Regions from separate parts of the Arthrobacter sp. CAN_C5 genome, predicted to be linked through region 4. Evidence: predicted binding sites of a transcription regulator. Region 4 holds the regulator's gene; each other region holds the start of a gene.
The links. Region 4 encodes LexA, which represses DNA repair genes until DNA is damaged. Its sites were predicted from a motif close to TCGAACANNTGTTCGA; they were not measured.

Region 1 (3,015 bases), 1.4 Mb from region 4:
CAGCGGCGGCCGGTCCACCGGTTCGGCGAACTCGCCCACCAGCGTCAACCCGTCGGAAGTCCGCAATTCAATGTCCGTGCGGGTTGCGGGGAGCACCGTGGATGCCCTGATGTCCATCGGAGAGTCAGAATCGGTGAAGTCATAGCTGGAAGGCGTCGAAGTCATCGTTTCAGTCTAGGGGAACACGGGATAGCCCCGCGGTATCCGGAGCGGCCCTGCGCCGTCGTCGGCTCAGTACTTGTAGCTTCGGGTCCGCCAACAGTTCACGTGCCAGTGGCGCCGGCCAGCCAGCCCCGCGGCAGCGCCGAACAGTGAGTCTTCCTGCCAGACCACCAGGTGTGCGAGGCCGGATGGAATCACCCGGTGGCAGCCCGGACATACATAGTCCTTGGCAGCGTTGCGCTCGGTGATCCGGCGCACCGACCACTCGCCGTCGGGCGCGCTTTCGTGGGTCGGAATGCCAGCCCGCGCCCGCTCAAGATCGATCTCGGGCACCGGGCCGGTCTTGCGCCCGGGCTGAGCTGTTGGCTTCCCGGGACGACGGGGACGGTTGGAACGCGGCATAGACCTAGTCTGCCCGATGAATCGGATCGAATAAGACGAGATATTCTGACCCACCTCAGCGACGCGCCCGCGACGGTCTCCGAACCTTCCGAAACTGCCGACATCACGACGAGCCGCTGGGTCTGGGGCTGCTTGCCTACATCGTCTGAATAGTGCTCGCGGCCCGACAGGCCGCAGTAGCCGCCGAGCACCAGCCACCTTCCGGCACTCCCTGCCTTAGTTTCGGGGGCAGGGGTTCTCTGCGCATTGTGGGACGATTTAGGTACCCCCAAACCACTCAGCGAATTGGATGGCAATACGTGCGTTTAGTTGTAGCCCAGTGCTCAGTCGATTACATCGGCCGCCTCCGGGCCCACCTGCCCTTGGCCACCCGACTGCTGATGGTCAAGGCCGACGGGTCAGTATTGGTCCACTCCGACGGCGGCTCTTACAAGCCCCTCAACTGGATGAGCCCGCCAGCCACCCTGCGCATTGTCACTCCCGACGAGGCGGACACCGAGCTGGGTGTCACCGAAGTGTGGAACGTGCAGCATGCCAAGACCGACGACCGCCTGGTAATCAATATTCATGAGCTCATTCACGAGACTTCGCATGATCTGGGAGTGGATCCCGGCCTGGTCAAGGACGGCGTTGAGGCAGATCTGCAGCGCCTTCTGGCTGAGCAGATCCATCTCGCTGGCGCCGGTTTTACGCTGATTCGCCGTGAGTACATGACCGCCATCGGGCCCGTGGATATCCTTGCCCGTGATGCCTCAGGAGCCACTGTGGCCATTGAGCTCAAGCGCCGGGGCGACATCGATGGTGTTGAACAGCTGACCAGGTACCTCGAACTCCTTAATCGGGATCCCCTGATGTCTCCGGTCAGGGGAATCTTTGCGGCACAGCAGATCAAACCACAGGCACGCGTGCTGGCCCTGGATCGGGGTATCGACTGCCTGACGTTGGATTACGACATGATGCGTGGGGTAGACGACGTCGAGTCACGCCTCTTCTAGCCTGACCCTTGAGGCGGCTATCAGATGCCGATGATCGGGTGTAGATAACCGGATATCGGGTGCCAACCTTTCGTTCGAAACTTTGTTCGAGAGGTTTGTCCACATAGCCCTTAGTTCCGCAGGAATGTCGGTGGTGTTTGGGACAATAGAGGTATGGAAGGCAGCGCAGCTCCATCACCGAAACGGAGGGGAATCCCCTCCCGGGTGACGGCTGCGCGGGGAGCCTCGGGTGCTTGTCGTGAACCTGAGCGCGGCCGACTCTCTGGTGCTGCGGACGGCATTCCTGTCGATTCTTCTTCTGCTACGTCTGCCGGTGCTGCTCCGACGAGCAACACTCCTGTGAGCACCCTTGCCGGGGTTGGCCGTGAGCGTTCCACCCTAGCCCTGGCCGAAGCGCTGAACTCCCTGAAACCGGCGGTGGATGCGGCAGGGTTGATTGATCAGTTGCGGGAGTTGGAGGATCTGAAGTCGGCGATTGCTGGGGTGCAGGCCCGGATCACGGTTGCGATCGACGTCGCTGAACGCGACACCCAAACCCTCGCCGGGGTACCCGCCGCCGAACAGGGCAAAGGGGTGGGGGCGCAGGTCGCATTAGCCAGGCGTGAATCCCCGTCCCGCGGCAGCCGGCTCCTCGGCTTGGCGCGGGCGCTGGTCACGGAGATGCCCCACACACTGGCGGCCCTTCACACGGGTCAGCTCAATGAGTGGCGGGCGACCCTGTTGGTGAAAGAGACCGCGTGCCTCAGTAGTGCTGACCGGGCTGCCGTGGATGAAGAGCTATCAGCTGATACGGGTAGGTTCACCGGATACGGGGATAAGGCGGTCGTCGCCGCTGCGAAGGCAGCCGCGTACCGGCGGGATCCCCGGTCGGTGGTGAACCGGGCCGCCCACGCTGTGACGGAGCGGTGTGTGAGTATCCGGCCGGCACCGGACACCATGGCCTATCTGACCGCGTTGCTTCCGGTGAAGGAAGCCGTCGCCACCTACGCCGTGTTGACTCGTCACGCTGACACGGTCCGGGGTGCCGGTGACCCCAGGTCCCGGGGTCAGGTGATGGCCGATACCCTCGTCGAACGCGTCACCGGGGTCCCCGGGGGTATCAGCCGGGTCGAGTTGCAGCTCATCATGACCGACCGTGCCCTCTTCCAAGGCGACAGCGAACCAGCCAGGATCCCCGGCTACGGCAGCGTCCCCTCCAGCTGGGCACGCAACCTCCTTCAGGCAGAGACACCGACCAGCCCACGGACACCAACAGGCCCGGGCATTCTAGAAGGCTCAGGCACACCAACAGGCCAGCGTCCCACCACAACCGAACCGGGTGCTGAGCCAGCAATCAGCCAGGGCGGTCCAACCAGCCCAGCAATCGGTCGGGCAGATTCGGCCGGGGCAGGGCCAGCTGGCGGCACTGGCACTGGCACTGGCCGGAAGGATCCAAGCGACTCCGCCGCACACCGTG
Region 2 (3,015 bases), 1.2 Mb from region 4:
GTGTCGACCTTGACCGAGCTGCCCGCAGGAAGGGCACCGATCACTACCCATCAGGTAGGTCTCACCGAACATCCCGACTGGATTGAGCGCATCTGGGCGCGGGCCAGGGAGGAGATCGACGCCGGACGTCAGGTGTACGTGGTGTGTCCCAAGATTGGCGACCAGGAAGAGGACTCCACGGCGCTGGAGCTCTACTCGCCAGACGCGCTGTCGGATAACAGGGGTCCTCAGCAGGAATTGACGTCGGTCAACGAGTTGTTCGAGACACTCCAAGACGTACCCTCGCTGCGGGGCATGTCGATGGGAATGCTGCATGGACGTCTGGATCCCGCCGAGAAGAGCGCCACCATGGCCCGCTTCAATGACGGCAGTATCCAACTCCTGGTATCCACCACGGTGATCGAGGTCGGTGTGGACGTTCCCAATGCCACGCTGATGGTCATCATGGATGCGGACCGGTTTGGTATTTCCCAGCTGCATCAGCTGAGGGGCCGAGTAGGTCGGGGCGGGCATCCCGGAACCTGTCTGCTGGTGACACAGCTCGACCCCGAGCATCCCAGCAGGGAGAGACTGGCGGCTGTCGCCTCGACTACCGACGGCTTCGAACTGTCACAGAAAGATCTTGAGCTCAGGCGCGAAGGCAACATTCTGGGTGCATCACAGTCCGGCGGACGGTCGGCGTTGAAGTTCCTTCGGGTAGTCAAAGACGTGAAGATCATCGAGAAGGCACGCGAAGATGCACAGCAGATCGTGGCTGACGATCTCGATCTGGTGGATCATCCCGACCTTGCCGAGGCAATGGATCTGTACCTGAATCCCGAGAAGGAAGCGTTCCTGGAGCGGGGCTAGCCTTCGTGGGTGCGGGACTTCGGTGTCAGCGTCACCCCGCCATGGGTCCGTGATGGCGGCCCTGATGCTGTGGAGGACAAGTGGGCGACTCCTCCTCCACACTGGCCATCTTCGCTATCTTGTTCGAATCTATGTTCGATAGAATTGATCATGGCAATCAGCCCGTTCGAGCAGCAGACCGATACCCCTCGGTATTTAGCTTGGCTGAACACCGAACTTGCGGGGATCGCTGACTCATTTCGTTCGGAGAGTATGGTGATGCCTACCCGCAAACTCGCCGAAACGGCGGTGGCTATCGAACAGCTCGCCAGAACTGCGGAGCAACTCCAGCTGATTGCCGCACATGCGGTGGAACATCAGAATGTGGCAGTTGTTGGCGAATCCGATCAGCGGCTAAGTCTTGGAGTGTCTGACGGCGATTCCTCCACGGGATCCCTGAACCGTACGGGGTGCAGAGACAACGCCGAGTATCTTCGGAACACGTTGCGAATCAGTAAGAGCGACGCGAAGAGACGGATCCGTGTATCCAGCCAGGTTTTACCCACGGTTCAGTTGAATGGCCAGCCGCTTGCTCCGCGGCTGGAACACCTGGGAGCTGCAATTGCTCGATCGGAAGTCAGTAGCCAGGCTGCCAGCCTAATCAGTGCGGCGATGGAGAGAGTCAGGCCTTTTGCTTCGTCCAAAGACCTGGATGAGATGGAAGCCACTTTGACTCGGCAAGCAGTCCTGTCGGATGTGGACGTGCTCAGGGTACTGATCCAGCGGTGGGAAAGTTTGCTCAATCCTGATGGTTCTGAGCCGACGGAAGAGGTTCTGCGAGCACGGCAGGGAGTCTTCCTAAGGGGCAAGCGTCATGGTCTGCGCTTCATGGAGATCTCGGCGACCGACGATCAGTTCGAAGACCTGATCACGGTGATGTATTCAGCCACCAATCCACGGGCCAGGGCAGGACTATCAACCGCCGAAGCCGAAAAGCTGGATGGTGTCCAGAAAGATTCCCCTATGCCAGGAACAGGGAACGCTCCAGAGGATGAACTTGATCGGTCGACATGGGCGCAGCAGCTGCTGGATGGCCTGGTAGGTGCATGTCGTATTGCTTTGGCCAGCAACAAGCTTTCCGATGCCGGAGGGATGAGGCCGCAGGTGCTGGTCACCATCAATTACAAGGACTTGGTGGCCGATGTTGGTCGAGCCGGTCATGCAGCATTTGGCGGTTTGATCAGTGCTCGGGCGATTCGTCGGATTGCCTGCGATGCGAATGTTCTACCGGTGGTGCTGGGAACAGAAGGACAGATTCTGGATGTGGGGAATCCTCGTCGGCTGTTTCCTCCCATTCTCCGAAAGGCGTTGACAGCGCGGGATGGTGGATGCGCGTTTCCGGACTGCATGATGCCGTCGCCCTGGACCGAGGGGCATCACATCATTCCGTGGAGTCAAGGTGGCCCAACCACCGTGGATAACGGAGTGTTGTTGTGCAGCAGGCATCACCATTTGCTTCACCAGGAGGAGTGGAGAATCGAGCTGAAGAGCCGGATTCCATGGTTCATTCCTCCCCGGTATATCGATCCGACGCAGAGACCTCGACAGAACCACTATCACCGGGATCATCCCCACCCGCCGCCGGGTCACAATCCATTGCTGACGAGTTGAAGCCCTGCCAGACTTGCCAAGCCCGCCCCCACCAGAGGCTTTTCTCATTGGCACTTGTTGACTCCACTCTTGGGGGCTTCACCGGGCAACTCACTCATGCCATGCCATTCGTCGAGTGATTGCGACAGACGTTCGGTTCTCTCGGAACTGCGCGGACATCCCGACTCTTACCCGGCGCTGCGGGACCTTCGACTCTGTGCTGTGGGCTGTGCCGGCTGTCGAATAGAGAGTGTTCGAATCAGTGGGGGCCACCGACTCTGAATTGGCGGGATGTGGTCTCCAAGTGAGGATTTCCCCTCCAGGAAGACACGGATATGTCACAAGAGCAGCTTGTTACTTCGCCGTCCCCGTCCGACCCGGCCGAGCCGAGCCGACGTAGTGGCATCCTGACTAAACCCTGGATAAGACTGGCAGTCGCGGTGGCTGTAACGGTCGGGTATGGGGCGGTGGCCGGTTGGCTGACTCCTCGAGGTCCCCTGACGGAGGTCGAAGCCGTCGCAACGGTGGCGATAAGTC
Region 3 (3,015 bases), 180 kb from region 4:
AGAGGCGACGCAACCACACGTCGAAAGCCGAACCTCCTTGCCCCGACCGGCTTTGACCTTTCGGACCAGTGCCAGTGCCACCAGCTGACCCTGACCCGGTCGAACTTTTCGTTCCGTCCTGGCTGTTTGCTGGGCTGGTTGCTGGGCTGGTCGGTGTTTCTGCCTGGATGAGGTTTCGTGCCCAGCTGGAGGGGACGATGCCGTAGCCGGGGATCCTGGCTGGTTCGCTGTCGCCTTGGAAGAGGGCACGGTCGGTCATGATGAGCTGCAACTCGACCCGGCTGATACCCCCGGGGACACCGGTGACGCGTTCGACGAGGGTATCGGCCATCACCTGACCCCTAGACCTCGGGTCACCAGCACCCCGGACCGTGTCAGCGTGACGAGTCAACGCGGCGTAGGTGGCGACGGCTTCCTTCACCGGAAGCAACGCGGTCAAATAGGCCATGGTGTCCGGTGCCGGCCGGATACTCACACACCGCTCCGTCACGGCGTGGGCGGCCCGGTTCACCACCGACCGGGGATCCCGCCGGTACGCGGCTGCCTTCACCGCTGCGATGATCGCCTTATCCCCACACCCGGTGAACCTACCCGTATCAGCTGATAGCTCTTCATCCACGGCAGCACGGTCAACACTACTGAGGCACGCAGTCTCTTTCACCAACAGGGTCGCCCGCCACTCATTCAACTGACCCGTGTGAAGGGCCGCCAGCGTGTGGGGCATCTCCGTCACCAGCGCCCGCGCCAAACCGAGGAGCCGGCTGCCCCGAGACGGGGACTCACGCCTCGCCAACGCGACCTGCGCCCCCACCCCTTTGCCTCGCTCGGCGGCGGGTACCCCGGCGAGGGTTTGGGTGTCGCGTTCAGCGACGTCAATCGCAACCGTGATCCGGGCCTGCACCCCAGCAATCGCCGACTTCAGATCCTCCAACTCCCGCAACTGATCAATCAACCCCACCGCATCCCGAGCCGGTTTCAGAGAGTTCAGCGCTTCGGCAAGGGCCCGGGTGGAACGCTCACGGCCAACCCCGGCAAGGGTGCTCACAGGAGTGTTGCTCGTCGGAGCAGCACCGGCAGACGTAGCAGAAGAAGAATCGACAGGAATGCCGTCCGCAGCACCAGAGAGTCGGCCGCGCTCAGGTTCACGACAAGCACCCGAGGCTCCCCGCGCAGCCGTCACCCGGGAGGGGATTCCCCTCCGTTTCGGTGATGGAGCTGCCCTGCCTTCCATACCTCTATTGTCCCAAACCCCACCGACATTCCTGCGGAACTAAGGGCTATGTGGACAAACCTCTCGAACAAATATTCGAACCCAGATAGTCACTCCGCGGCCGCTGAAATAGCCCCCATATTCATAGTTCATGAGGGCGCCGGCGCATCAAATTGGAGAGCATCAGGGAGTCCGCACCAAAGCCTCCGGATCAACCAGGATCACCAGGATCACCAAATCGAGATCAAGGCCCTTTACTGCCTCCGGGGTGAGGGCCCGCACGCCGCCTCGCCCGAGACTCGCGCCGCAGGCAGGGACTCGTAACAACTCGACCTCAGAGAATCCGCCGCAAACTCCGACGGCGCCGTGACGGTGGTTGACGACGTCGTCCGCTGCCCATGGCAGTTGCTTTCCGCAGCGGAAAGTAATTACACTTTCCACCATGGAAAATAACTTGCCTCCATCAGCAGCCGATCAGTCAAGCTCCGCTGCTGCGCTGTTGGCCGACGTCGACAAGGACCGCTCAGCCCTCATCGACCGCATGACCACGCCCAGCTGGGCAGCGCCTGCGTTCGGTGCTCTCGCGGCAATCTGTGTCGTCTCACCCGCGGCAGGAGACAACCGATCGGGCAACTCAGCCCTGCTGATCATTGTCGGAATCTTGGTGGTCTACCTCTACCAACGGGCGACGGGCGTGAGGTTGGCCAGAATCGGCTGGGCGGCGTGGCTGATCTACGCCGCGACCTTGGTCTTTTGCCTGCTCATGCTTAGCGTTTCACTGGGGCTCGTATCTTTCGGCCTGCTCTGGTGGGTCATCGCTCCCGCTGCAGCTGCTTTCGGAGCAGGGGCCCTGGGCGCCCACTACTTCATGCGAAGTGCCGTCAACCGGATCCGCAGTGCCCGCTGAGACTGCTGACACCACGGGTGCGGTGTTCAACGAGCTGATTCATGCACCGTTGCGTTTCAGGATCTGTGGACTTCTCCGGAACGTGAAAAGTGCAGACTTCCCAGCGATTCGGGACTCCCTCAACATCGGCGACGCGGCGCTGTCGAAACACCTGAAGGTGCTGAGCGACGGCGGTTTTGTCGCCATGACGAAGTCGTCCTCGGCTGGCCGTGCAGATGCACGTCGGGTCAGCTGGCTATCCCTGACACCTCAGGGGAGAATCGCTTTCGATTCCCATCTCGCTGCCCTGCAGGCCATCGCAGCGGGAACGAGCGACTACGGCCACTGACCTCTTACCATGCTGGCATCGATCCGATGCGGAGACCGGCCTAGCCGCTGATGGTGGCGGAGCGGGCCGGTAGGTTCCGGATTACTGAGCAGACTCGGAATAGAACCGTCATTCCGAGGCGTATTACGGCAGTAAGGAACTTGGGAGTGCACGCTCAGGTCAGGTGCAGTCGTGGGGTTGTCTGGCTGCCGACTTACCGAGACGGCGAGAGTGCTGACGACGATGGCGGCAGCCAGACCCACGGAAACAAACGTTGCCCCCCAACGACAGATCGTTTCATACACACATAGTGCCGCACCGTCGCGCGCAAGAATGCTAAAAAGTGCCAACCTGAGAGAATACTGTGGAAATCCTGACCAAAGTTCGTTCGCAGTGGGTACGGCACCTGATCTCGGGGGCTGAAACCGGCTTGCGCCTAGCTGGCAGATCCTTTGGCGGCGGGTCTGCGCCAATTCAGCGCGGCGACCAGAAGCACGGTTCCTGCAAGGGTGCCAAACGCGACGAGAATCGCACCCACCAGCCAGAGCCCTGAGTAGTCGGCGGAGGCGGAGGTGATGGCAAACGCGCCGG
Region 4 (3,015 bases):
GGCGAGCAAAGGAAAACGATGTTTGCCCCGGACTGCTGTACCTGGCGGGCAGCATCGCCGGCACTGAGATCAAACTGCCCGTTTCCTTCCCCGGCGATGTACCGGGTGCCGGTGCTGCTGGCAAGGAGCGGATACATGGAGTAGGTCGGCGGGAAGCCAATCGCGGACCGACCCGGCCCCCCGAAAGCCTGCAGAAGGTGCTGCAGCACCTCATTGGACCCGTTCGCCGCCCAGAGGTTGTCCGGAGTCAGCCCGTGGCCCAGGTACCGGGCCAGGTTGGTGCGGAGCTCGGTGAACTCCCGGTCCGGGTACCGGTTCAGGCCGCCGACCTCATGGCTGATCGCAGCGATGATTGCCTCCCGCACCTCGTCCGGGACCCCGTAGGTGTTCTCGTTGACATTCAGGAGGATCGGGACGTCCAGCTGGGGGGCACCGTAAGGGTGCTTCCCCCGGAGATCGTCGCGTAGGGGCAATCGGCTCAACCGCTCAAACTGTTCGCTCACCTCTCAAGGTTAAGCGCGGAGCCCGCCAGTACAGAATCGGGCCACCTGCAAGTCCGCGCTACCACCTGCAAGGCCACGCTGACAGGCAAGTCCATGTTGGCAGGTAAGCGCACAACCGTTGGCGCACCGCGTCGGCGGCCGAAAGCTGGCGGACCGGGTTGGCTATATTGACGGGCCGGCAGTGACCTGACGGGCCGGCAGTGAATTGCGCTGCGAGGGTGCTTCTGCGAGGGTGCTGCGGGTCACCGTCCGGACGGGATATCCAGCTGCTGCCCAGCCTGCAGTACCGAGGTGCTGAGGCTGTTCAGTTCGACGATCTCGGCCACGACGTCGCGTGGGTCCCGCTCGGGAGCAAACTCGGTGGCCAGGTGCCAGATGGTTTCGCCGGAGGCTACGCTCACGCTGACGGTCTGGGTGAATTCACCGTGTTCGCTGGAGGCCTTCGCCGGGGAGTTGAAGAAGCCGGACAACATGAGGGCGGCTGATGCCAGCAGCACGATCGGCAGGCCGACCAACAGGAGCCTGCCGCGGCGGGTGAGCCGCAGTTTTGCGCGGCTGGTGTCACGGGCGGGGGAATCTTGGTGTGTGGTGATGACAGACATGGATACACCTCTCTGTACTCGAATCAGTCCATTCGATCCCGGCGCTGCGGCCGGGCCCGGCCAACGGGCCGGGGATCCTGTTCGACTGTAAAACCGGGTGAACCCGTTTTGTTCGAACTTATCTTCGAATTACTGCTTGTTTATTTTTAGCACTCATTGACGAACTTTGTCGAGACACGATCGAACAAATGTTTGAAAACGTGTCCTAACTCCCATACCGTTAGGGCAAGGATGATGGTTTGGTTCCAGCAGAAATCAGCACATCATCCGCCACTGACAAAATAAGCTCGGCCCCTGAAAACATCAGGATCCGCCGGGTCACCTGGATTCTTATCGAAGGGACAGCGACCGTGAAAGAGTCCGACGGACCACTGGATGAACAGACCTCCGACCTGGCTCCCACGGCCCTCCCCGCCCGTGGCCGCCCCCGGGGTCGGCAGGTGCCCAAGGGAATGACCGTCCGGCAGAAGAAAATCCTGGAGACCATCCAGCGGGCGATCGGCACCAACGGCTATCCCCCGTCCATGCGCGAGATCGGAGACACGGTGGGGCTGGCGAGCCTGTCAAGCGTCACCCACCAGCTCTCGCAGCTGGAAAGGATGGGGTACCTAAGGCGGGATCCGAAGCGGCCCCGCGCGATGGAGATCCTGCTGCCCCTCACCCTTGATCACGACCAGAAGGGCGCCGCCGCTGGGACCGCTGCGGGAGCTCCAACCGAGATCGGCGGTGCCATTGACGCTGCAATGGTTCCCATGGTCGGCCGGATTGCTGCTGGTGGGCCCGTCCTCGCGGACCAAGTGGTCGAGGACGTCATGCCGCTGCCGCGGCAGCTGGTGGGCCACGGCGACCTGTTCATGCTTCGCGTTTATGGGGACTCAATGATCGACGCGGCGATCTGCGACGGCGACTGGGTGGTGGTCCGTCGGCAGCAGGAAGCCCAGAACGGTGACATCGTGGCAGCACTGCTGGACGACGAGGCGACGGTGAAAACGTTCCGCCAGCGTGACGGCCACACCTGGCTCCTGCCGCAGAACACCCAGTACGAGCCGATCCTCGGCGATCAGGCCACCATTATGGGCAAGGTCGTCTCGGTGATGCGCGCCCTCTAGCGGGGCTCGCCAGCCAGACGCTCCAGGACCCCTAGCGCCGTCGCGCGATCGGTGGTGGACCAGAACGGGGGAAGTGCGGCACGTAGGAACGAGCCGTACCGTGCGTTGGCCAGCCTGGAGTCCAGGATCGCCACCACCCCCTTGTCTTCGGTCGCGCGGATCAGCCGTCCGGCGCCCTGGGCGAGCCGGACAGCCGCATGCGTCGCGGAAACGCTCATGAAGCCGTTGCCGCCAGCCTTGGCCACCGCCCTCGTCCGGGCTGTCATCAGGGGGTCGTCGGGCCGGGGGAACGGAATCCGGTCGATGGTCACGAGTCGGCAGGACCTGCCGGGCACGTCCACTCCCTGCCACAACGACATGGTGCCGAACAGGCAGGTGTCCGGCTCATCGGAAAACTGCTTGACCAGGGCGGACATCGAGGAGTCGCCCTGGCACAGGATGTCGAAGTCGACCCGGGGTCGCAGCGCCTCTGCCGCTTCTTCCGCGGCGCGGCGGGACGAGAACAACCCGAGTGCCCCACCCCGGGAGGCCTTGAGAAGCACCTCCAGCTCATCGAGTTGGGCCGGCGAGGTGCCACGCTCAGGCTTGGGCAGATCCTTCGCCACGTAGAGCACGCCCTGCTTCGGGTAGTCGAACGGACTGCCGACGTCGACCCCGGTCCAGGAGGGCGCAGACGCCCCGGCAAGCCCCAGCGAACCGGCGACCGGTCCGAACTCGGAACCGATGGCGAGGGTCGCCGACGTCAGCACCACCGTGTGGTCGGCGAAGAGCCCCTCCCGCAATTTCCCTGCGACGGAGAGC

Region 1: H4V95_RS06485 (DUF222 domain-containing protein) is a predicted target of LexA. The motif match lies at 1,634-1,649, and genes of this name have one in related genera.
Region 2: H4V95_RS07360 (HNH endonuclease signature motif containing protein) is a predicted target of LexA. The motif match lies at 973-988, and genes of this name have one in related genera.
Region 3: H4V95_RS13815 (HNH endonuclease signature motif containing protein) is a predicted target of LexA. The motif match lies at 1,295-1,310, and genes of this name have one in related genera.

Annotation. Positions count from the first base shown of each region.
Region 1 covers NZ_JAGGMZ010000001.1:1,371,203-1,374,217, reverse strand. The annotation lists gene H4V95_RS06500 (alpha/beta hydrolase) at 1-165, opposite strand, end outside; gene H4V95_RS06495 (hypothetical protein) at 232-564, opposite strand; gene nucS (endonuclease NucS) at 864-1,559, shown strand; gene H4V95_RS06485 (DUF222 domain-containing protein) at 1,713-3,015, shown strand, end outside.
Region 2 covers NZ_JAGGMZ010000001.1:1,560,878-1,563,892, forward strand. The annotation lists gene H4V95_RS07355 (ATP-dependent DNA helicase RecG) at 1-849, shown strand, start outside; gene H4V95_RS07360 (HNH endonuclease signature motif containing protein) at 1,000-2,499, shown strand; gene H4V95_RS07365 (alpha/beta fold hydrolase) at 2,814-3,015, shown strand, end outside.
Region 3 covers NZ_JAGGMZ010000001.1:2,945,805-2,948,819, forward strand. The annotation lists gene H4V95_RS13815 (HNH endonuclease signature motif containing protein) at 1-1,231, opposite strand, end outside; gene H4V95_RS13820 (hypothetical protein) at 1,394-1,654, opposite strand; gene H4V95_RS13825 (hypothetical protein) at 1,653-2,117, shown strand; gene H4V95_RS13830 (transcriptional regulator) at 2,107-2,445, shown strand; gene H4V95_RS13835 (hypothetical protein) at 2,861-3,015, opposite strand, start outside.
Region 4 covers NZ_JAGGMZ010000001.1:2,761,197-2,764,211, forward strand. The annotation lists gene H4V95_RS12950 (histidinol-phosphate transaminase) at 1-503, opposite strand, end outside; gene H4V95_RS12955 (LysM peptidoglycan-binding domain-containing protein) at 746-1,105, opposite strand; gene lexA (transcriptional repressor LexA) at 1,558-2,214, shown strand; gene H4V95_RS12965 (ATP-dependent DNA helicase) at 2,211-3,015, opposite strand, start outside.